Regions from separate parts of the Aquamicrobium sp. YD-1-mutant5 genome, predicted to be linked through region 1. Evidence: predicted binding sites of a transcription regulator. Region 1 holds the regulator's gene; each other region holds the start of a gene.

What was found. Region 1 encodes PhoB, which activates phosphate uptake and scavenging genes when phosphate is short. Its sites were predicted from a motif close to TGTCATNNANCTGTCAT; they were not measured.
Region 2: a site for PhoB is predicted at 3,651-3,667, ahead of AC5XE7_RS14410 (BtaA family protein). Genes of this name have one in related genera too.
Region 3: a site for PhoB is predicted at 2,306-2,322, ahead of AC5XE7_RS13285 (alkaline phosphatase). Genes of this name have one in related genera too.
Region 4: a site for PhoB is predicted at 2,797-2,813, ahead of AC5XE7_RS02205 (alkaline phosphatase D family protein). Genes of this name have one in related genera too.

The regions. Positions count from the first base shown of each region.
Region 1 is NZ_JCAKKP010000003.1:97,081-102,947, forward strand. It holds gene xylF (D-xylose ABC transporter substrate-binding protein) at 1-232, opposite strand, end outside; gene AC5XE7_RS04730 (ROK family protein) at 483-1,748, shown strand; gene phoB (phosphate regulon transcriptional regulator PhoB) at 1,735-2,424, opposite strand; gene phoU (phosphate signaling complex protein PhoU) at 2,447-3,154, opposite strand; gene pstB (phosphate ABC transporter ATP-binding protein PstB) at 3,193-4,014, opposite strand; gene pstA (phosphate ABC transporter permease PstA) at 4,031-5,356, opposite strand; gene pstC (phosphate ABC transporter permease subunit PstC) at 5,353-5,867, opposite strand, start outside.
Region 2 is NZ_JCAKKP010000010.1:95,435-101,301, reverse strand. It holds gene AC5XE7_RS14425 (glycoside hydrolase family 25 protein) at 1-152, opposite strand, end outside; gene AC5XE7_RS14420 (serine hydrolase domain-containing protein) at 336-1,721, shown strand; gene AC5XE7_RS14415 (class I SAM-dependent methyltransferase) at 1,696-2,331, opposite strand; gene AC5XE7_RS14410 (BtaA family protein) at 2,355-3,602, opposite strand; gene AC5XE7_RS14405 (hypothetical protein) at 3,801-4,055, shown strand; gene AC5XE7_RS14400 (TerB family tellurite resistance protein) at 4,187-4,906, shown strand; gene AC5XE7_RS14395 (peptidoglycan recognition protein family protein) at 4,903-5,667, shown strand; gene AC5XE7_RS14390 (lytic transglycosylase domain-containing protein) at 5,850-5,867, shown strand, end outside.
Region 3 is NZ_JCAKKP010000008.1:127,024-132,890, reverse strand. It holds gene AC5XE7_RS13300 (hydroxyethylthiazole kinase) at 1-284, opposite strand, end outside; gene AC5XE7_RS13295 (ABC transporter substrate-binding protein) at 281-1,219, opposite strand; gene AC5XE7_RS13290 (ABC transporter permease) at 1,216-1,995, opposite strand; TPP riboswitch at 2,115-2,217, opposite strand; gene AC5XE7_RS13285 (alkaline phosphatase) at 2,374-4,122, shown strand; gene AC5XE7_RS13280 (hypothetical protein) at 4,191-4,649, shown strand; gene AC5XE7_RS13275 (ABC transporter ATP-binding protein) at 4,654-5,319, shown strand; gene AC5XE7_RS13270 (ABC transporter permease) at 5,334-5,867, shown strand, end outside.
Region 4 is NZ_JCAKKP010000001.1:447,265-453,131, reverse strand. It holds gene AC5XE7_RS02215 (heme ABC transporter permease) at 1-451, shown strand, start outside; gene AC5XE7_RS02210 (D-lyxose/D-mannose family sugar isomerase) at 492-1,181, shown strand; gene AC5XE7_RS02205 (alkaline phosphatase D family protein) at 1,212-2,744, opposite strand; gene AC5XE7_RS02200 (MAPEG family protein) at 3,167-3,589, shown strand; gene rnd (ribonuclease D) at 3,631-4,782, opposite strand; gene aspS (aspartate--tRNA ligase) at 5,000-5,867, shown strand, end outside.

The sequences.
Region 1 (5,867 bases):
GGCTTTCGACATCGGTGAGCTGCTTGGAGGCGGACGATTGCGCGTCAGCCGATATGTACTTGTCGCCCGCCGCCTCGATCGCGGCCTTCATCGCCGCTTCGTCGGTCTTCCAGCGCTCTTCCTGGAAATTCGACCAGGACACGCCGATGACCTTGTCCTTCGCCTGTGCGGCGAGGGGAAGCGTCAGAGACAAGGCGACACCCGCCAGAATGGCAGCCGTAAAATTCCTCATGATTTCCTCCCTGCGCCCATGGGCGCGACGTTGTGACCCGTGAACAAGCCATGCCGGTGAACAAGTCGGGGCAAGGACTTTTTTCGAGCCTCGAAAAAATGTGGCGCAACGACCTGACCGTGTCAACGGATTTTCTGACCGTCCGTGAATTATTTCGAAACCCGAATTAAATAATGACAGCCTTCGCCGCTTCTGACAAAGTTCACGGCCTGCTATTCAACGTCGGCACGCAGGGAGGAAGAGTACAGTAATGACTGTTGGCATGCGGCACGACGATCTGCGCCGGCGCAACCGCGCCATGGTGATTTCGGCCGCGCGGCGTGGCGGACAGGTTTCCCGCACCGAAATCACGACTATCACGGGTCTCAGCCATTCCACCATCTCCGCTATTTCCGCCGACCTGATCGCCGAGGGCATTCTGGCGGAGGCCCGACAGGATGATGCCCCTGCCCTCAGACGCGGAAGGCCCCAGATCGGGCTCGAACTCGACCCCGCAGCAGCCAGCGTGGTGACGCTGATGCTTTCCCTCAACAACCTCTCCGCCGTCCGGCTCGATTATTCGGGATCTGTTCTGGACGAAGAGCAGTTGCGGCTCGACACGCGCGCCCTCTCCCGCGAGGCGCTGATCGGCGAATGTGTGGCAGTGCTTCAACGATGCCTTGCTCACCCCGCCGCAAAGGCTGGCCCGCCATTGCGTATCGTCTTTGCCGTTCAGGGCATCACCGACGCGGAAGCGCGTTCCATGCTGTGGTCTCCGATCACCCCGCACACGGACATCCCCTTCGCCGACATTCTGGAAGCGGAATTCTCTGTTCCCGTAACGGTGGAGAACGACTGCAACATGATGGCCGAGGCGCTGCGCTGGCGCGATCCGGCCCGCTATCGCGACGATTTCATCGCCATATTGCTCTCGCACGGCATCGGCATGGGGCTGGTGCTCAAGGGCGAGATGTTCACCGGCACCCATTCCTCAGGCGTCGAATTCGGGCACATGATCCATAGGCCGGACGGGGCGCTATGCCGTTGCGGGCGGCGCGGCTGTATCGAAGCCTATGCAGGAAGCTACGCCATCTGGCGCAGCGCCGCCGGCCATGACCAGAACGAGGAACCGCGGGGCGATATCGGGGAAGCGGAGATGCAGGCGCTGGCGGACGCGGCCCGGGACCATGAAGGGCGCGAGCGCGAGGCGTTCCGCATCGCAGGCGAAGCGCTCGGCTTCGGCCTCGGCAGCCTGTTTGCGCTTATCGACCCTGCCCCGGTGGCATTGGTCGGCCTCAATGCAGCCGCCTTCGACCTGATCGAACCGGCCCTGCGCGATGCCATCGCGCGCACTGCCGGCGGCCAGCATTCCGGCTCGATCAGCTTCAGCATCGAGCCGGACCAGATCGCCCTGCTGCGCGAAGGCTGTGCCATGCGCGCGCTGACTTACGTCGATGACAGGATTTTTGCCGGCGGACGGTCCCTGCAGGACGGCCCGGCCGCGCGTCACTCTTCTCTGCCCGTCACTCTTCCCTGATCGCGTAGCCTGAACCGCGAACGGTGCGGATCACGTCGGGCATGCGGCCGGTGTTGACCGCCTTGCGCAACCGCCCGACATGCACATCCACTGTGCGTTCGTCGATGTAGATCGTCTCGCCCCAGACATTGTCCAGCAACTGTCCGCGCGAGAAGACGCGACCGGGATGCTGCATCATGAATTCGAGCAGGCGGAACTCGGTCGGCCCCAGCCGGATCTCGCTCTTCTTGCGGTAGACGCGGTGCTGCTCGCGGTCGAGCACGATGTCGCCCACCTTGAGCACAGAGGACAGCACCTCGGGCTTAGCACGACGCAGAAGCGCCTTTACCCGCGCCACCAGCTCCGGCATGGAGAAGGGCTTGACCAGATAGTCGTCGGCGCCGGTGGAAAGGCCGCGCACCCGGTCGCTTTCCTCGCCGCGCGCAGTCAGCATGATAATGGGCAGCCGTTCGGTCTGCTCGCGCATGCGCAGGCGCCGGCACAGTTCGATGCCGGAGATCGCCGGCACCATCCAGTCGAGCACCAGAAGGTCCGGCACATTTTCCTGCAGCCGCAACTCGGCCTCGTCACCGCGTGTGACGATCTCGACCTGATAGCCTTCGGCTTCGAGGTTGTAGCGCAGAAGCACGCCCAACGGCTCTTCGTCCTCAACCACCATGATGCGGGGTGCGATCATGCTTCGTCTCCTCGATCCTGCTTCAAACCGCAGGTGCCGGTATGCCAGTCTCGTCCTGCTTGGGACGATGAGCCGGCAACTGCTCGCCGGTCAGCACATAATAGGCATTTTCGGCAATATTGGTCACGTGGTCGCCAATGCGCTCCAGGTTCTTCGCACAGAAAAGCAGATGCGTGCAGGCCGTGATGTTGCGCGCGTCCTCCATCATGTAGGTCAGCAGTTCGCGGAACACAGAGGTGTATTTGACGTCGACCAGCTCGTCCTCGTCGCGCAGCCGCACCAGCCCTTCCGGGTTGCGCGCGCCATATTCGTCGATGACGCCCTGCACCTGCTCAAGAACCAGTTCGGACATGTCTTCGATGGAGCGGGCGAAGGCGCGCGGCACGCTCGACTGCCCCACCGCATCGACGCGCTTGGCGATGTTCTTGGCCAGATCGCCAATGCGTTCGAGATCGCCGGCCATGCGGATCGCGCCCACGATGGCACGCAGGTCCTGCGCCATCGGCTGGCGCTTGCCGATCAGCGTGATGGCGCGGTCGTCCAGACGGCGCTGCAACTCGTCCATCACCGCATCCTCGGAGATGACGCGCTGGGCCAGCGCATTGTCCGGCACGATCAGACTCTGTGTCGCCTCATCGACCATGGACCCGGCCAGGCTGACCATGTCACGCACCAGCCCTTCGATCTCGCCAAGATCGTCGTCGAAGGCGGTCACCGTATGAGCACCCATTATACGTTCCTCGTCTGTTGGAATGGCCGCAGTAAGACTCAGCCGAACCGGCCGGTGATGTAGTCCTGCGTGCGCTTGTCGTCGGGGTTGGTGAACATCTTCTCGGTCGGGCCTTCCTCGACGAGATTGCCGAGATGGAACATGGCCGTGCGCTGCGAGACGCGCGCCGCCTGCTGCATGGAGTGGGTAACGATGACGATGGTGTAGTTCTCGCGCAGCTCGTCGATCAATTCCTCGACGCGCGCGGTGGCAATCGGATCGAGCGCCGAGCAGGGCTCGTCCATCAGGATCACTTCAGGCGACACGGCGATGGCGCGCGCAATGCACAGGCGCTGCTGCTGACCGCCGGAAAGACCGGTGCCGGCATCATGCAGGCGGTCCTTGACCTCGTTGAAGAGGCCGGCGCGCTTCAGGCTCGATTCCACCACCGCATCCATGTCGGCCTTGCTGCGGGCCAGACCGTGAATGCGCGGGCCATAGGCGACATTCTCATAGATCGACTTCGGGAACGGGTTCGGTTTCTGGAACACCATCCCCACGCGCGACCGCAGTTCCACCACGTCGATGTCGCGGTCATAGATGTCCTCGCCGTCGAGCGTGATCTTGCCCACCACCCGCGCATTGTCGATGGTGTCGTTCATGCGGTTCAGGCAGCGCAGGAAGGTGGACTTGCCGCAGCCCGATGGGCCGATCAGCGCCGTCACCTGATTCTGGCGGACCAGAAGATCCACATCGAACAGGGCCTGCTTGTCGCCATAGAAGACGCCGACCTTCTCGCCCCGCATCTTGATGGGTTCGTTGACGGCGGCCACCTTGGCGTTCACGGCATTTTCCAGAGTTGCTTCGCTCATAATGTTCACGATCTTTGTTCCTTAATTACCAGCGCCGTTCGAAGCGCCGGCGCAGCAGGATCGCGGCCAGGTTCATCGCGGCAAGGAAAAGCAGGAGGATGATGATGGCGCCGGAAGTGCGTTCCACGAAGGCACGTTCGGCTTCGTTCGCCCACATGTAGATCTGCACGGGCAGCGCGGTGGCAGGGTCCATCGGCGTGGCGGGATAGTCGGCCACGAAGGCCACCATGCCGATGAGCAGCAGCGGAGCGGTCTCGCCCAGCGCCTGCGCCAGACCAATGATGGTTCCGGTGAGAATACCGGGGGCTGCAAGCGGCAGAACGTGGTGGAACACGGTCTGCATCTTCGAGGCGCCGACACCCAGTGCACCGGAGCGGATCGAGGGCGGCACAGCCTTGAGGGCCGCGCGGGTGGCGATGATGATCGTCGGCAGCGTCATCAGTGTCAGCACGAGACCGCCGACCAGCGAGGCCGATCGCGGCAATCCCATGAAGTTCACGAACACCGCAAGGCCGAGCAGACCGAACACGATGGAAGGCACGGCCGCCAGATTGTTGATGTTGACCTCGATCAGGTCGGTCCAGCGGTTCTTCGGGGCGAACTCCTCCAGATAGATGGAGGCCGCCACGCCGATCGGCAGCGCCAGCGCCAGAACGATCAGCATCATGTAGACCGAGCCGATCAGCGCCACGCCCATGCCGGCGGTTTCCGGCCGGCTGGATGCGCCGAAGGTGAACAGGCCGCGGTTGAAACGCTCGACCATGGCGCCGTCGGCGGTCAGGGTCTTCATCCAGGCGACCTGCTTGTCCTTGACCTTGCGGCGCGACTCGGGAACCGACATGTCGATCTGGCCCTTATGGGCGGAGTCGACGTCCGCGGCAGCCAGCACCCACACATTCTGCGTGGTGCCGATGATCGACGGATCGGCGATCACCATGTCACGGAGTTGCGTGCGCACGCCCTGCGAGATCATGCCGGACAGGAGGCGCAGGTCAGCCCTGTTCTCCTCGGCTTCGACATCCAGCCCTAGCTTTGCGGCAAGAGCATTGCGCGCCAGCAGCGGATAGTTGGCGGTAGCCAGCACATTGGCATCGCTGTCGCGCTTGCCTTCCGGGTCGATGACGCCGGCATCAAAGGTAACCGGCAGGCTGATCGAGGTCTGCCAGAAGGCGGTATAACCACCCCTGATGACCGTGAACATCAGGGCGCCGAGGAAAAAGATGCCGATGGCGATTGCCGCGATACCGTAGAAGCGGAACCTGCGCTCGGCGCGGTAGCGGCGCTTGAGGCCGATGTCGCGGCGGGCCGGAGCGGTGGCCGTCACGGTGTTGTCGAACGGGATGTCGGTCATTCGTACTGTTCCCGATATTTGCGCACGATGTAGAGCGCCAGCACATTCATGCCGAGCGTGATGACAAAGAGGGTGATGCCGAGGGCGAAGGCCACCAGCGTCTGCGGCGAGGTGAATTCAAGGTCGCCGGTCAGCTGGTTGACGATCTTGACGGTGATGGTGGTCATCGCCTCACCCGGATTGATGGTGAGGTTGGCGGCCACGCCTGCGGCAAGCACCACGATCATGGTTTCACCGATCGCCCGTGAGGCCGTCAGCAGCAGCGCGCCGACGATACCCGGAAGCGCTGCCGGCAGGATGACGTTGCGCACCGTTTCTGAGCGCGTGGCGCCAAGGCCGAGCGAGCCATCATTGAGAGAACGCGGCACCGCGCTGATGATGTCGTCGGAGAGCGAGGACACGAAGGGGATGAGCATGATGCCCATGACCAGACCCGCCGTCAGCACGCTCTGCGCCGCGATGAAGGGCTGGCCGCCCGACAGCGCCGCCGAAATGTCGCGCAGCAGCGGAC
Region 2 (5,867 bases), on a different contig from region 1:
TCATGCGGGTTGCTGTCGCCAAAGCGTGGAGCTTTGCCGGAGACAGATGAGGGGGCGGTGGTGGACGGCACGCTCGTGGGGGCCATGTCCTCCAGCGTGGTGGAGCAGGCGCCGAGCAGGGACAGTCCCAGAATGAATGCCAGTCGGCGCATTTGTAACCCCAAACCCGTTTGCAATGGCAGGTGCAGGCGCCGGGGCATCCCGCAGCGCTTCCCCGTCCCGACGGAATGAACTCTTCCTCAGGTCATCGCCCGGACATGGTTTATATTCGGTTGATGGGGCGGTGCAGAACCGCAAATATGCGTGCGTGTTCAGGGCGAATCGAGGGGAAGGCGATGCGGTTGTTCATCAGGCTCCTGAAAGCGGTGGCGGGGCTCGCCGTGCTTGTCGTTGCCGGCATGTTCGCATGGCTCTATGCAGCGCCGCCCGAACTGATCCGGGTGGGCTCCGGCTATGCCGCCAAGATCGTCTGCTCGAACGTGTTCATCGCCGGGCGTGAACCGGACGAGGTGCTGGAGGTGGACGTGCAGGCGCCCGGCCATCCGCTGCTGAAGCTGATGCGGGTGTCGGTCGATCGCGATGCAAAGACGGTGAGGGCCGGTCTGCTCGGCGTTCTGGGGCAAAGCACCGCCATCGCGCGCGACGGACTGGGCTGCGCGAGCGTGCCGGATGGCGATCTGGAGCAGGCGCGCGCCGTGCAATTGACGCAGGAGCCGGTTGCGCCGCCGGCATCGGAAGCGTCGTGGCCTGCGGGGGAGGGGGCCGGGCCGGCTTTGCCCGAAATCGCCGCCATTGTGGGCGACGACAATCTGGCGGGGCCGGGAATGCGTGCCATCGTCGTGGTGCAGGACGGGAAGATCGTGGCTGAGCGCTACGGCGCGGGTTTTTCAGAAAAGATGCCGCTGCTTGGCTGGTCGATGTCCAAGACGGTGAACGCCGCCATCATAGGCACCCTGATAAGGGAGGGACGGATGCGCGTGGAGGCCAGCCATCTATTTTCCGGTTGGGACGGCGACGGGCGGGCGGACATCACGATCGCCGATCTGATGGCGATGTCGAGCGGGCTCGTCTTCAATGAGGATTATGGCGCCGTCGCCGACGTGACCCGCATGCTCTATCTGGAGCCGGACATGGCAGGCTTCGCCGCCACGAAGGAACTCGGCGGGCGCGTGGGAGACACATTCTCCTATTCGAGCGGCACCTCGGTGTTGTTGTCGCGGCTGTGGCAGCAGGCGCAGGACGATCCGCAGCAGGCGCTGCAATGGCCGCGCCGCGCCCTGTTCGGGCCGCTCGGCATGTCGAGCGCGGTGATCGAGGCGGATGCAAGGGGCACCTTCGTCGGATCTTCCTACATCTATGCCACGGCGCGTGACTGGGCGCGGTTCGGGCAGTTCCTGCTCGATGATGGCGTGTGGAGCGGCGAGAGGATCCTGCCCGCCGGCTTCGTGTCGTGGATGCGAGAGCCCGCGCCCGCGTCCAACGGCGTCTATGGCAGGGGGCAGCTGTGGCTGGAGGCACCGGGCGGCAATGGCTCGCGGATGGGTGTTCCCGCCGACACATTCTGGCTGAAGGGGCATGACGGGCAGACAATTGCCGTCATCCCGTCGCGCCGCATGGTGGTCGTGCGCATGGGGCTGACGCCGAGGGCAGCCGGGTATGGCTCCGAGCTGCTTGTGGCCGCCCTTGCGACCGCGCTTACGACGGCAGGTGACGTGCAGTGACCACCGCGCGCACGGCATAGCCGCGATAAAGGCTTTCAAAGCAGAGGCTTGCGCCCCGCTTCGCAGATTCCGATTCCAGAACTTCGCGCAGAGAATCACGCGGCGTGACGTGGAACCGGGCCAGCCAGTTGCGCAAGACGGCCCGAAACCAGCGGGGCAGGCGTTCCTGACGCCCGAAATCCACGATGTGCAGGGAGCCGCCCGGCGCCAGCGCCGCGAGCGCGGCGGAGATGGCTTGCTGCCATCCGGGGATCATGGAGAGGGAATAGGAGAGGAAGATGCGATCGAAACGGCCGGAGCCGACAAGGCTTTCGGGATCGAAGTCGGTGGCATCGCCAACGGCCAGCGTGACACGGCTTGCCAGCCCCTTCTGCGCAAGGGCTGCGCTGGCGGTCGACAGCATCTCGGCGGAGATGTCGAGGCCGAAGAAGCGCGCCTGCGGATAGCGTGTGGCCGCGACCGCAAGGTTGCGTCCCGTACCGCATCCAAGTTCCAGAACGGTGTCGCCGGGTGCCGCGTCCAGCCCCTCGATCAGCCGGTCGCGGCCGAGGAGGTAGTATTTGCGGGTCAGGTCATAGATGTGCCGCTGACGGCGGTAGATGCCGTCCATGAGCGCGGCATGGCTGCCGGTGCTCACTGCCCGTCCTTCACATAGAGGTGGAAGCCGCCATAGATGGCCGAACGGTCGGTCCTGCAGAAGGCGCGGGACGCTTCTTCTTCATAGGACCACTGGTCGAGCAGTTCCGCAGCCACGCGCCCGGGCAGGACGCTGGGTTCTGCGGCCGTGCGGAAGATCACGCGCGCGCCTTGTGCCGCGGTGCGGGTGATCTGCGCCCACAGCGCGTTGAGCTGCGCGTCGGTCATCCAGTCCTGCGCGTCGAGCAGCACGAAGCGGTCGACTGATCCATCCGGCTTTGCGGCCAGATAGTCGGTCATGTTGACATGGTTGATGCTGGCGCGGCCGATGTTGCGTTTCACCACCTCGTGGCGGGCTGCCACCAGATAATCGGGCAGCGCACCTTCGCCAGCGGCGGGATAGCGGCGGGCGAAGGCCTGCCAGGCGAAGTAGTTATCCTTCAGCGGAAAGTCGCAGGCGAGCTTTTCAAGCCGGGCGCGCAGCACCCCGGCCATCGAGCCGTCGCCGCAGGCGAGCAGCGCGTCGTACTGGGCGGGCGGGATGCCGAGCGCGAACAGGGAGGATTTGCGCGAGGTGATCCATTTCAGCAGCGGCCGGTCGAAGAGGGGAGCGAGCCGCCCCTCGAAGAAGCGGCGCTGCTCTTCAGGCGTTTTGGCCTGCATGATTTCGGCTGGATCGACACCCTGCCATCTGGCGATGCGATGGCCGGCCGACAGGAAGAAGCCGAGCAGGCCGGCATTGTAGAAATTGCCGTTGAACAACTCGATGCGCCGCCTGCCGCGCCAGTTGCGCTTTTCCCAGTACTGGCGGCTGGCCGGATCGAGATGCGGGGCGATGAAGGCGTCATAGGCGTGAGCATTGTGATCATTGCCCGGCTCGCCGAAGAAGCGGAACAGGTCGCCATGGGAGGGAAGGTGGCGGACCGCGGCGAATTTCATGCGGTTCAGCGCGACATGGGCCGCATTGAGGTCCACCGCCTCGACGCTGGCCGGGGAGCGGGTGAGATAGGCGAGGATGTTGCAGCCGCCGGAGGCTATGGTGACGACCCGATGGCCCTCACCGAGCTGCATCGCCTCCATGTCCGTTTCGGGATCCTCCCAGATCTGGGGGTAGACCAGGCCGGAAAACAGCAGGGCGAACAGGCGCTCCGACAGGCCGTCGCGGGAGAGGGCACCATTTCGGCAAACGGCTTTGCCAACTTCCTTGCCGCGCCGGAAAACCAGTTCGCCTGAAACGTCGGTCATGAAAAGATTCTCCCCTGTGGTTGTGGGCACAGCGGGTATCGCAGGGCAATGACAGGCACGTGACGATGGATGAAGAGAGCGCGGAGAAAGGGAGCGCTGTTACAGAACGAAACGCAACGTTATGAAACAGATAGCGCCTTTCGGCATTACATTCGCAACCGCCAGGGAAGGCGGGGGTGTTTGTAAGGAGACTGAAACATGAAGAAGCTCGTTCTTGCATCGATTTCCGCCGTGGCGCTTTTCGGCGTTGCCGCCTGCAGTGACAGCGGTTCCGATGCGACCACCACCCAGAGCACCACGCCGCCGGCCGCCGAGCAGCCTGTTGCGCCTGATGCGACCGCGCCTGCCGCGCCGCCGCCCGCCACGGACGGTTCCACCACGCAGAGCATTACTCCGGCCCCGAGCGACAGCGGTTCGCAGGTTGATCCCGTGATGCCGGCGCCGGCCGAATAATATTTCCACAACCGTTACGGTTGCAAAGGGTCGGCGTTGCCGGCCCTTTTTCGTCGGGCAGGGTGGTCATGGGAGCCATAAGGGGAAACAGCATGCTTCCCTGTGCGCGCGAAAGGCTCTAAACAGCCACCATGTCCATCTGGAACCGCATCGGCGATTTCATTCAGCGCCTTTCCTCCTCTACGGCTCACGGCGTGGCCGACATGGTGGAGGCCGTCCGTACCCTGTTCGCCGGTGATCCCGAGCTACGGCGCAAGGTGGCTTTTTCCGTGGCCATGATTGCGCTCTCGGCCAAGATGGCCAAGGCGGACGGCGTGGTGACGCAGGACGAGGTGCGGGCCTTTCAGGCGATTTTCGAGGTGCCGCCGCAGGAAGCGCGCAATGTCGCGCGTCTCTATGATCTGGCCAAGCAGGATACCGCTGGCTTCGAGGTCTATGCACGCCAGATGGCGGGGCTGTGCGGCAGTGGCGGCCCCAACTGCATGATGCTGGAAGACATCCTCGACGGGCTGTTCCACATCGCGACCGCTGATGGGGTGCTGCACGAGCGCGAGGAAGGTTTTCTGCGCCGGGTGGCCGAGATTTTCAGCATCGCCGAGGATCATTACCAGACGATCCTGTCGCGCCATGTCGAACTGGGAACGGCCGATCCGTATATCGTGCTGGGCATCGAACGCGGGCAGCCGCTGGCCGAGGTGAAGCGGCACTACCGCAAGCTGGTGGCGGAGAATCATCCCGACAGGCTGATCGGCCGGGGGCTGCCGCAGGAGTTCATAGCCATCGCCACCACACGGCTGGCGGCAATCAATGCCGCCTATGAGCTGATCGAGCGGAGCCTGCAGGCGGCATGAGCGGTTTCGCCCCCGATCATGCCGGTGCCGAAATCAGGGTCTCGCCCAATTTCGGCCCGCGGCGCGAAGGGATGCGGGCTGACATGATCATCCTGCACTATACCGGCATGGAGAGCGGCCATGCGGCCGAGGTGCGGCTTTGCGATGCCGAGAGCGAGGTTTCATCGCATTATCTGGTGCATGAGGATGGGCGCATCGTGCAGATGGTGCGCGAAAGCGACCGCGCCTGGCACGCCGGCAAAAGCTCGTGGCGGGGCGTGAGCGACATCAATTCCACCTCCATCGGGATCGAGATCGTCAATCCGGGCCATGCGCTGGGCTATCCGCGTTTTCCGAAGCGGCAGATCGATGCCGTCATCGCCTTGTGCAGGGGCATCATGCAGCGCCACAAGGTGCGGCCGGAACGAGTGCTCGCTCATTCCGACATCGCTCCCGGCCGCAAGGTCGATCCGGGCGAGAAATTTCCGTGGAAGCGGCTGTTCGGGGAAGGCGTCGGCCATCTGGTGCCGCCTTCGCCGGTGCGCGCCGGCCCGGTGCTTGCCGAGGGCGATGCAGGACCGGATGTCGAGAAATTGCAATCCATGCTGGCGCTCTACGGCTATGGCGTGGAGATCACCGGGATCTACGACGCGCAGACGCGCATCGTCGTGGAGGCCTTCCAGCGCCACTTCCGCCGCCGCATTGTCGACGGAATTGCCGATGGTTCCACTTTGAGGACGCTAGAGCGGCTGCTCGCTTCCATCGCGCAAGGTATTGATTAGATTATAATAAATTGCACTTCGTAATATAGTGTAATTTTAATTGAACGACTTTGCCATTTTTGCTCCGGCATCGCCCTTCAGAGGAATGCCCAAGCTGATCGGTCCTCCCGGAAAATAACTCCCGGTCGCATCATATCCAGTGCGCACGTTGTTCTTCGTGCGCCGATACTGAACAGGATAAAATGACAAAAATAACCGTT
Region 3 (5,867 bases), on a different contig from region 1:
TCGAGCGCCCATGGCCGCCCCCGCTCCGCAGCGACATCCACCGCGATGTCGATGGCCTCGCGGCGCTGGGCATCCAGCGTGCCGAGATTGACCAGCAGCGAATCCGCCCTGGCGACGAAATTTCCGACCTCCTCGGGCGAGGAGGTCATGGAAGGAATCGCGCCCAGCGCCGAAAGCCCGTCTGCGACGAATTTAGGGACCACGCCGTTCATCAGGCAATGAACGCGCGGACGGCGCCGGCGCACCTCGTCCAGCAGGCCGGCTGTGTGCTGGATCGCGCTCATTGCAACTCCACCGCGATGTCTTCGACCGCGGGGGCCTTCTTGATCAGCCCGCTTTCCTCAAGGAATGCCCCGAAGCGGGCATAGCGTGCGCGGTCGAGTGCCGAGGGCCGCTTGGCGAAGCGCGGCAGCGTGTCGTGCCACGCGGCCTTGTTCAATTCGTCATCAAGATCCGGATAAGCCCTGATGAACAGCTTCCAACTGTCTTCGGGATGGTTGGTGAGGTGGATCGCGCCTTTCTCCACCGCGCCAAGAAAGCGCCTCAGGCGGTCGTCGCCTGCCAGTTCCGGACGGGTGACGAACACCAGCTCGTCATAGACCGGAATGCCGTGCTCCTCGGGGAAGAAGGCGCGGCCTTCATGGCCTTCGAGCTTCATCTGGGTGAGCTCGAAATTGCGGTAGCCGCCGATGGTGGCGTCAACCTGCCCGCTGATCAGCGACGGTGACAGGGCGAAATTGACGTTGACCAGCTCGATCTTGCTCTTGTCCACCCCGGCATTGCCCAGCATGCGGGAAATGATGGCGTCCTCGAAGCCGGAAACCGAGTAGCCGATCTTCTTGCCCTCGAGATCCTTCAACTCCCTGATCGGCCCGTCGGCCAGAACCGTGAGCGTGTTGAGCGGGGTCTCGACCAGTGTGCCGAAGCGCACCAGCGAGACGCCGGCATCATGGTCGAGATAGAGATTGGGCTGATAGTGGATGCCGATCTCGGCCTTGCCGGAGGCCACCGCGCGTGGCACGATCGAGGGATCGGCAGGAGGCACGAACTCCACCTCAAGTCCCGCTTCCTCGAACAGGCCGAGCTCCTTCGCCACCACCAGCGGGGCATGGTCCGGATTGACGAACCATTCCAGCATCACGGTGAGCTTGTCGGCCGCATGGGCGGCACCCGCCGTGGCGACGGAAAGCAGAAGCGCGAGCGCGCAGGATCGGATCATGAGGATTTCCTTTGCTGATGATGGGGAGAGAATTCGCCTTCGCGCGCCCACGGCGTGAGAAGGGGGGCGAGGGCATCGACGGCCCGCCGCAACAGGAGGGTGAGGACGGCGATGACGGCCATGGCCGCGAACATGGTGTCGGTCTGCATGCGGGCATTGGCCTGAACCATGACGAAGCCGAGCCCCGCCGATGCACCCACCCATTCACCGATCACGGCTCCGAGTGGAGCAAGCGGCGCGGCAACCCGCAACCCGGAAACCAGTGCGGGAATCGCCAGCGGCACGCGCAGCAGAAACAGCGTCTGGCGGTGGCTGGCGGGGGTGAGGGCGGCGGCATCGACGATTTCGGGTGGCGTGCGCCGCAGCCCGTCCGCAAAGGCGGAGGCGACGGGAAAGAAGATGATGAGCGCCGTCATCACCACCTTGGAGCTCATGCCGAAGCCGAACCACAGCACCAGGAGCGGCGCGATGACGAAGACCGGAAAGGCTTGCAGAACCAGCACCACGGGCCAGACCGCGCGGCCAAGGCGCGGAAAGCTGGCGATGGCAAGCGCGGTCGCCACGCCTGCGAGCGTACCAGTGACGAATCCGGCGGCGATCTCGGACAGCGTCACCAGCATGTTGTCGAAAAGATAGAGCGGCTGCCGCTGGAAGGCGGCCGCGACGTCCAGCGGCGCTGGCAATATGTAGCGCGGCGGGGCAAAGGCCATGACGATTGCCTGCCATGAGGCCACCAGCACCAGCGTGGTGCGCAATGCTGCCAGAACAGCCGGCATGTCGCGATTCCCTAGAAGCGGAATCGTGTCGGCGGGCGGAATTCGTATCGATGCTGCATGGCGATCTCCCGACTTGTCATCATGGAGATCCAGGTGTGCGAAGAATTGGCAGGATTGCCCGAAGGCCCTTGTTCCGTTCCTACGCCGGCATAACCCGGATCAGGTTCAAGGGTCCGGCTCACTGCCATCTCAGCGCCGTACGGCGCCCCCCTCGGAATGAAGCCATCTATGTTTCAAGCGCCCGGTTCTGTCAAGCGACGTTGCCGCTGGCCAGAGAACGGAAGGGGCTGTCATCAGCCTGATCGCGAGCTGTCATCGCGCTGTAACGTGCGGGTCCTAGCTAGCGGGTCTCTTTTTGAGTTTACGGAGAACCCGATCATGCGAAGCCTACTCGCCATTCTGACCGCAACAACCATACTGGTTCCGGCCGTTGCCGGCGCCGCCACGGTCTACCCGCTCGACAGGGCAACGATTCTCACCGCTTCGCCCTTCGACGTGAAAGTCGAGTTCGATGGTGTTGTTGCGGGTTCCGATGTCACCGTCACCATCAACGGCAAGCCGGCCGCGGAAGTTCTTGGCAAGGAAGCCACCTTCATCGAGAAGGAAGACGGCGTCGAGGCTTCGGCCGTGCGTCTGGAAGGCGTGACGATCACCGAGCCCGGCACCTACACCGTGATCGCCAAGGCCGGCGACGATGAGAAAACCGTGACCTGGGAAGTTTACGGCACCGCTGCCGAGCCGAAAGCGAAGAACGTGATCTTCTTCCTCGGCGATGGCCTCTCGGTCGCCCACCGCACTGCCGCCCGCATCATGTCGAAGGGCATGACCGAAGGTAAGGCCAATGGCCGCCTTCACATGGACGATCTCGATCGCATGGCCTTCATCGGCACCTCGTCCACCGAAGCGATCGCCACCGACAGCGCCAACACCATGTCGGCTTACATGACCGGCCACAAGAGCGCCGTGAACGCGATCGGCGTCTACGCTGACCGTACCGCCGATCCGTTCGACGACCCGAAGGTCGAGACGCTGGTCGAGGCCCTGCGCCGTCAGACTTCCAAATCGGTCGGTATCGTAACGACGTCCGAGCTTCAGGACGCGACGCCGGCAGCGCTCTTTTCCCACACCCGTCGCCGCGCCGAGAAGGCGGCCATCAACACTCAGATCTTCGATCTGAAGCCGGAGGTCATCCTTGGCGGTGGTTCGGCCTACTTCCTGCCGCAGTCCGTTGCCGGCTCGAAGCGCAAGGACGACACCGATCACGTTGCGGGCTTCAAGGACGCCGGCTATACGCTGGCCACCACGAAGGGCGAGCTTGAGGCCGCCGCCGGCTCCAACACCGGCAAGGTTCTGGGCCTCTTCCACACCGGCAACATGGACACCACCCTCGACCGTGAGTTCCTCAAGAAGGGCACTGTCGGGAAGTTTCCCGAGCAGCCCGGTCTGGTCGATATGACCAAGGCCGCCATCGGCCAGCTTGAGAAGAACGCCGAAGGCTTCGTGCTCGTCGTGGAAGGCGCCAATATCGACAAGATGTCCCATCCGCTCGACTGGGACCGCGCCATCGTGGACACCATCGAGTTCGACAAAGCGATCGGCGTTGCCCGCGAATTCGCCGAGAAGAACCCCGATACGCTGATCGTCGTCACCGGCGACCACACCCATGGCGTTTCCATCATCGGCACGGTCGATGACGAGAAGCCCGGCGACGAGATGCGCGAGAAGGTCGGCACCTATGCCGAGGCCGGTTTCCCGAACTACGTCGATTCCAACGGTGACGGCTATCCCGACAGCGTCGATGTCTCGCGCCGTCTGTTCCTGGCCGCCAACAATGGTCCCGACCACTACGAAACCTTCCGTCCGAAGCTCGACGGCCCGTTCGTTCCGGCCATTCAGGACGAGAACAAGAAGTACATCGCCAACGAAGCCTACAAGGACGTTCCCGGCGCGGTGTTCGTGGAGGGCAACATTCCGCGTGACGGCGACACCGGCGTTCACGCCGTTGACGACGTGGTGCTGCAGGCGACCGGCCCCGGCTCCGAGAACTTCAAAGGCTACATGGAGCAGAGCGACGTCTACCGCGTTCTGGCCGACGCTCTGGCGCTTGGTACCACGCAGAAAAAGTAACACGTAAACAAGAAGCGGCAGGCCCGGATCATCTCCGGGCCTGCACCCGTTCAGTCAAGGAGGCTGCGATGATCTTCACCGCCCCGGATCGCCGGCAGGCGCTCGCCATGATCGGTGCCGCTGCGCTCTGCCTTTCGGCAAGGCCGGCCCGTTCGGCACCGAGCCCGATTTCCTTCAATGAACTCTATGGCAAGGTCAGCGTGCTGGGCCTGACCTTCTCCGACAAGGTGAAGGCTCTGGAAGGCAAGCCGGTCGCCATGCGCGGCTTCATGGCGCCGCCCCTGAAGGCGGAAGCCAATTTCTTCGTGCTCACTGAAATTCCGATGGCACTGTGTCCGTTCTGCTCGTCGGACGCGGACTGGCCGGACGACATCATCGTCGTCTATCTCGACCATGCCCAGACCTTCGAACAGGCAAATGCAACCATCGAAGTCTCCGGCAAGCTCGAAGTCGGTTCGTGGACCGATCCGGATACGGGTTTCGTCAGCCTGCTTCGCATCGTCAACGCCGATTTCCGAAGGGTTTAGCGTGATGCAGGCTCTGTCAGTCGAAGGCCTTCAGGTCCGTTATCCGGGGCTTCCCGTGCCAGCGCTCGATTTGGCCGGGTTGCGGCTGGAAGCCGGGGAAATGGTTGCTCTGGCGGGGCCTTCGGGGTCGGGCAAGACCACCTTCATCAACATCGTGACGGGCATGGAGCGGGCGGGAGCCGGCCGCGTGGTCTGGAACGAAGAGGATATCGCAGCGCTGCCCGAAGGTGGGCGCGATCGCTGGCGGGCCCGAAATGTCGGCCTCGTCATGCAGGACTTTCATCTGTTCCCCGGCCTTTCGGCCGAGGCCAATGTGCTTTTGCCGCAGCGCCTGTCGCATCTGCGCCTGCCAGACGGGATGCAGGCGCGGGCCCGCGATCTGCTGGCGCGGGTCGATATCCAGCGCCCCGGTCAGCTCGTCGGCACGATGTCGCGCGGCCAGATGCAGCGCGTGGCCGTGGCGCGCGCTCTGGTCGGCCGTCCGGGCGTGATCGTGGCGGATGAGCCGACCGCGAGTCTCGACGCGGAAGCCGGCGCATCGGTCGCCAGCCTGCTGGTCGATCTGGCCGAAGAGGCGGGCTCCACGCTGATCGTGGCAAGCCATGACGAGCGGCTGATCGGCCGCATGAGTCGCACGCTGCGGCTCGAAAACGGCCGTCTGGCTGCATGAGGATCTGATACCGGATGTTTCATTTCATTCTTGCCGACCTGCGCCGCAACTGGATCGGTGCGCTCATTCTCGCCTTGCTGATCGCACTGGCGACGGCGCTCGGCGTGTCCGTCACCTTGCAGGAGCGCGCATTGCGGCTTGGCAGCGCCCGCGCCGCCGCAGCCTTCGATCTGGTTGTCGGCGCGGCCGGTTCGGAAACCCAGCTCATCCTCTCGTCCATCTTTCTCCAGCCAGCACCACTGCAACTGCTGCCGCCGGCGACATTATCGGCCCTGCGCGCCGATCCGCGCGTTGAAAACGCCATCCCGGTCGGTTTCGGCGACTTTGTGGGCGGCTATCCCATCGTCGGCACCACCGGCGATGCCATCGGCATGCTGGGCGGACTGGCCGGGGGCGAGGGCTTCAGCCATCTGGGCGACGCCATCGTCGGCTCTCAGGTGACGCGCGACATCGGCGACAGCTTCCATCCATTTCATGGCAGCGTCGGGGAGGCGGGCGAGGTGCATGCGCATGTGGAATACCGCGTCGTCGGCCGCATGGCGCCAACC
Region 4 (5,867 bases), on a different contig from region 1:
AGCGCCCATCGGTGCGTGCTTCACCGCGCTGGCGCTCATTACCGGGTCCATCTGGGGCAAGCCCATGTGGGGCACATGGTGGGTGTGGGATGCGCGCCTGACCTCCGTATTCGTGCTGTTCCTGATGTATCTCGGCATCATCGCGCTGACGCGCGCGCTGGAAGATTCGGGCAAGGCGGCATGGTCGGCGGCGATCATCACATTGATCGGGTTCGTCAACATTCCGATCATCAAGTTCTCGGTGGACTGGTGGAACACGCTGCATCAGCCGGCTTCCGTGTTCCGTGTCGACGGGCCGACCATTGACGGGAGCCTGCTGAGGCCCCTTCTGATCATGGCGATCGGCTTCACGCTGCTTTTCTTCACACTGCACATGATGGCCATGCGCACCGAGATCAGCCGACGGCGTATCGCTTCCATGCGAAGGCTGGCTGCTCGCGGAGAGCGCTGACCTTCGGGACGCTGGCAAAAAACACTGACGGGGAGGGATCATGAAGCGCTCTGGAGTGAATGAAATCATCCGTGAGGGCGACGCCTTCATCCGCTCCTTCGGTTATGTCCTGCCGCCGTTCGCCTATTGGTCCCCCGAAGAAATGAAGCGGCGCGGGGCGGAATCTGCTGGTGTCTTCGATGCCCGGCTGGGCTGGGACATCACCGATTACGGACAGGGGAAATTCGACGAGCTAGGGCTCTTCCTGTTCACGGTCCGCAATGGCTGCTTCGAGGATATGAGCAAGGGTGCCGGCATGCTCTATGCCGAAAAGATCATGATCTCGCGCAGGGACCAGATCTCACCCATGCACCGCCATGTCATCAAGGCGGAGGACATCATCAACCGCGGCGGCGGCAAGCTCGTGCTGGAGTTGTTCATGCCCGACACCGAGGGTGGGATAGATGCACATGCCGAAGTGTCCGTTCCCGTCGACGGCACCATTCGCAGGCTTCCCCCCGGCGGTCTTCTGAAGCTCGATCCCGGTGAGAGCGTGACCCTGCTGCCGGGCGTATGGCACGCGTTCTGGGGCGAGGGCGGCGACATTCTGATCGGCGAGGTCTCCACCGTCAACGACGACCTCACCGACAACATCTTCCGCGACCCTATCGGCCGGTTTTCCGAGATCGAGGAAGATGTAGAGCCGGTTCACCTTCTGGTTTCGGACTATGAGCGCTGGCTGGCGCGGTAGTACGCACTGCCAGCTCCATTGCCGCGCGCTTTAAGACTTTGCGCCCACCTGCCCATTCTCGACAACAAATGTCCTGTCGGTATGGACGGTGCCGCCGGGCTGGTCGGTGCGGTCGATTGCGCGCATCTGTACGTTCAGGCTTTCCGGCGTTACGTCGAAATGCATGTAGCCGCGCTTCTGGCTCTCATAGTAGCGAACCTGAGGATTGGCGGGCAGGGCATCATGCATCGGCCTGGCCAGAGGTTCCGGCCAGAGCGAGCTGATCGAGGTGCCGACGAATTCCGTCATCAGCGACCTGCCGGGCTCCTCGCCCGCGCGGCGGGTGACTTCCGAAACCAGCGTTGAATGAATGTCACCTGCGATCGAAACCGGATTTGAGACCCTGGAACCTTCAATGCGATCCAGAATGCGTTGCCGGGCGGCCGGATAGCCGTCCCACGACTGCAAATAGCGATACAGCTCGCCTTCGTGATCCATGTCGAAGGTGCTCATCATCACGGTTGACGCGATGGCGTTCCATTTCGCCTGCGAACCCGAAAGGCGCGCATCCAGCCAGTTTTCCTGCGCGACGCCCAGCATGGAACGTTGCGGATCTTCGGCTGCCTCGCACGGCTTCTGGAACACGCCAAAGGCGAAATCCTTGTCGGATCCGGCAGCGCAGACACTTTCGGAATCACGAAACTGGCGGGTATCCGGAATACTGACCCGCAGCAGGTCGCCAATATTGAGACCCCGCAAGACAGGCATGGTCGGAGAGTGCAGGGCAGGCGCATGGCGCACCGGCTGGAACTCGTACCAGGCATGATACGCGGCGGCGCGACGCGCCAGTTCCCCGGCGTCGCTGGAGTCTTCGGTCAGCGCATCGTGGTTGTCGAGCGTGACCATGAACGGCAATCGCTCGTGCGCGCGCCGCAGAGCCGCATCGGTCTTGTAGAGCGCATGACGACGGCGATAGTCGTCGAGCGTTCTGAGCGGCTTGTCGGTCTCGTGCGTACGTACGCCACCACGGCCGACTTCGTAGATGTAATCGCCCAGATGCAGCACCAGCGAAGAATCGTCGTCGGCCATGCCGTCATAGGCGTCGAAGAAGCCGTTTTCCCAGTGCTGGCAGGAGACGACGTTGAACCGAAACCGTGACACCAGCGCATCCGCGGCCGGCAATGTGCGCGTCCGGCCGATGGGGCTCATCTCACCGCCAATGCGAAACGCATACCAATACCAGCGATCGGGGCGCAGACCCTGAACATCGACATGGACCGAATGCCCATATTCCGGCAATGCGCTGCCTGTACCGCTGCGAACGACCGTCGACAGGCGCTCGTCCTCGGCCACAATCCATTCCACATCGATCGGCAGTCCGGAGAGGAGTTCGAGATCATCGGCGGCTCTGGCCAGTTTCGTCCATAGCACCACGCTGTTGGCGGTCGGATCACCGCTGGCCACCGAAAACGGAAAGAAGGACGCCGCAGGCGTTTGAGCGGCGGTGCGGTTCACAAAGACCGCAGGGGCCATGAGAGCCGCTGCCGTACCGGCAATAAACTGGCGTCGTTGAAGGATGGTCATGGGGCTCGCTTTAGGCTGGCAGTTACGCTGCAACGGCACCTAACGCCGCGAGATAACACTCCCATGACAGAGCTATACGGTGTGTCGTCGATGCAAGAATGTCTCTTGATCTGCCGCCAACTCCATATTTCAGAACAACATATAAAATTTTAAAATCAGAAATCGGTTATCATTGGGATTTTCGCGTAATTTTCATTCATTTTTGCATTAAAAATATCATTAGTAATTATATATACATGAACAATATTTGTTTTAATTTAAAATCCGTCTTTATCAAAATCGGCGGAGTACAACGCTCCGAAGGATGAATGAGGATTTCTTTTATAATCCGGTGAGCTGTGATTAGATGTGAGAAGGCAAACTGAATTATCCTGACACTGGGCATGCCAGCCGGGCGCGGCCCGCAACGTGGATTTGACGACATGAACCCGATCGCAATTCTGTGGCCGATGGTGGCGCATTTCGCGCTGGTGGCGATCATGTATGCGTTGCTGGGCATGCGCCGCCGGCAGGCGATGCTGAACGGTTCAGTGGCACGCGGCCAGTGGAAGCTGCGCTCCGGCGGCGAGCCGGAAGTCAGCGCCGCCGTGTCGAACAACATCATGAACCAGTTCGAGCTTCCGGTTCTGTTCCATGCCGTCTGTCTGGCGCTTTATGTGACGGCGGGCGTGTCATGGATTGCCGTGATACTGGCCTGGCTGTTCGTGCTGCTGCGCTACGCGCACGCGTTCGAGCATGTAACCAGCAACCGCGTTTCGCGGCGCGGCATGCTGTTCGGCGGCGGCTTTCTGGTGCTGGTGCTTTTGTGGGCGTGGTTTGCCCTGCATCTGGCCGGAGCAGTCTGAGAGAGTTCAGACCACCGTATCCTGATCCGGCAGTATCCGGCTCAGACTTCCAGCAGCACGATCTTGCGCTTTTCGAACTTGATGGCGATTTCGCCACGCACGAGACGCAGCGCCTTATCGCCGAACACTGCCCGCCGCCAGCCCTGCAGAGCTGGTACCTGCGCTTTCTCACCATGAGCGGCGATCTGGTCGATGTCATCGCTCGACGCCAGCACCTTGGCGGCAACGCCTTGTTGTTCGGCGATGATCTTCAGAAGCACTTTCAGCAATTCGGCCGCGGCATTGGTGCCCTCCGGCTGCTGCTGCTGTTTCGGCAGCTTTGGCAATTCATCCTTCGGCACGGCAAGGGCGGCATTCACCGCTGCCAGCAAAGCCACGGCGGTCGACGAGCGTTCCCAGCCCTTGGGAATGGTCCGCAGGCGACCGAGCGCATCACTGTCGCGCGGGGCCTGCTGGGCGATCTCGTAAATGGCGTCATCCTTGATGATCCGGCCGCGCGGCACGTCGCGTTCGCGCGCTTCGCGCTCGCGCCATGCGGCGACCGATTTCAGGATCGCCAGTTCCTGCGGCTTGCGCACGCGCATCTTCAGGCGCTTCCAGGCATCGTCCGGATGCGGATCATAGGTCTCGCGCGAGGTCAGAACCTGCATCTCTTCCTTCAGCCAGTGTGCGCGGTCCTCGCGCTCAAGCTGGGCCGTCAGATGCTTGTAGACGTCGATCAGGTGTGTGACGTCCGCGAGGGCATATTCCAGCTGCTTTTCCGAAAGCGGGCGATAGCGCCAGTCGGTAAAGCGGGAGGATTTGTCGAGCCTGACATCGGTGATCTTCTGGACGAGCTGATCATAGGAGACGGCATCACCGAACCCGCACACCATCGCAGCCACCTGCGTGTCGAAAATCGGGGAGGGCACCAGATCGCCCTGATGAACGATGATCTCGATATCCTGCCGCGCTGCGTGGAAGACCTTGACCACATTCTCATTGGCCATGAGCCTGAAGAAGGGTTTCAGGTCGAGGCCGGGCGCCAGCGGATCAACAAGCGCGGTAAAGCCCGGAACCGCCATCTGGATCAGGCACAACACCGGCCAAAACGTTGTTTCCCGAATGAACTCCGTGTCAACGGTGACAAAGTCCGATTGCTCGAGTCTTTCAATGGCGCTCTCGAGTTCGCTCTGCGTGGTAATAAGGTTCATCAAATCGCTTTTCAGATCAAACTCGTTTCTCAATTCCAGCCGCAGACCGGCGCGTCAAGCCATCGGATGTGAAACGGGTGGCAAGACGGGCCCCGAAAGGCGGCTTACGGCCCTCTTGCCTTGACAAAAGGGCCTGCCCATGCGCTTTTCGCGCCAATTTTGCGGTCGGGCAAGTGCTTCGGCCCCATTGAACCATTGTTAGGCGGAAAATCAGGCAATGCATCGTTATCGCAGCCACACCTGCGCGCAGTTGAGAAAGGCCGATGTCGGCTCCAATATCCGTATTTCGGGCTGGGTGCATCGCGTTCGCGATCATGGCGGCCTGCTGTTCATCGACCTGCGCGACCATTACGGGCTGACGCAAATCGTGGCGGATCCGGATTCGCCGGCTTTCAAGACGGCTGAAACCGTACGTGGCGAATGGGTCATTCGCGTCGACGGCGAGGTCAAGGCGCGCGCAGCCGATGCCGTGAACCCCAATCTCGAAACCGGTGAGATCGAGGTTTTCGCCACTGAGATAGAAGTGCTTTCCGCAGCGAAGGAACTGCCGCTGCCGGTTTTCGGCGAGCCGGACTATCCGGAAGATATCCGCCTGAAGTATCGCTTCCTCGATCTGCGCCGCGAAACGCTGCACAGAAACATCGTGATGCGCACGAAGATCATCGCCGAGATGCGCAAGCGCATGGGCGAGGTGGGTTTCACCGAATATTCCACCCCCATCCTGACCGCGTCGTCGCCCGAGGGCGCGCGCGACTTCCTGGTTCCGTCGCGCATCCATCCGGGCACTTTCTACGCGCTGCCGCAGGCTCCGCAGCAGTACAAGCAGCTCATCATGGTGTCGGGCTTCGATCGCTATTTCCAGATCGCGCCCTGCTTCCGCGATGAGGATCCGCGCGCCGACCGCCTGCCGGGCGAATTCTATCAGCTCGACCTCGAAATGAGCTTTGTCGAGCAGAACGATGTGCTGGCCACCATGGAGCCGGTGATGCGCGGCGTGTTCGAGGCGTTTGCCGACGGCAAGCCTGTGACGCAGGAGTTCCGCCGCATTCCTTATGACGAAGCCATGCGCAAATACGGGTCCGACA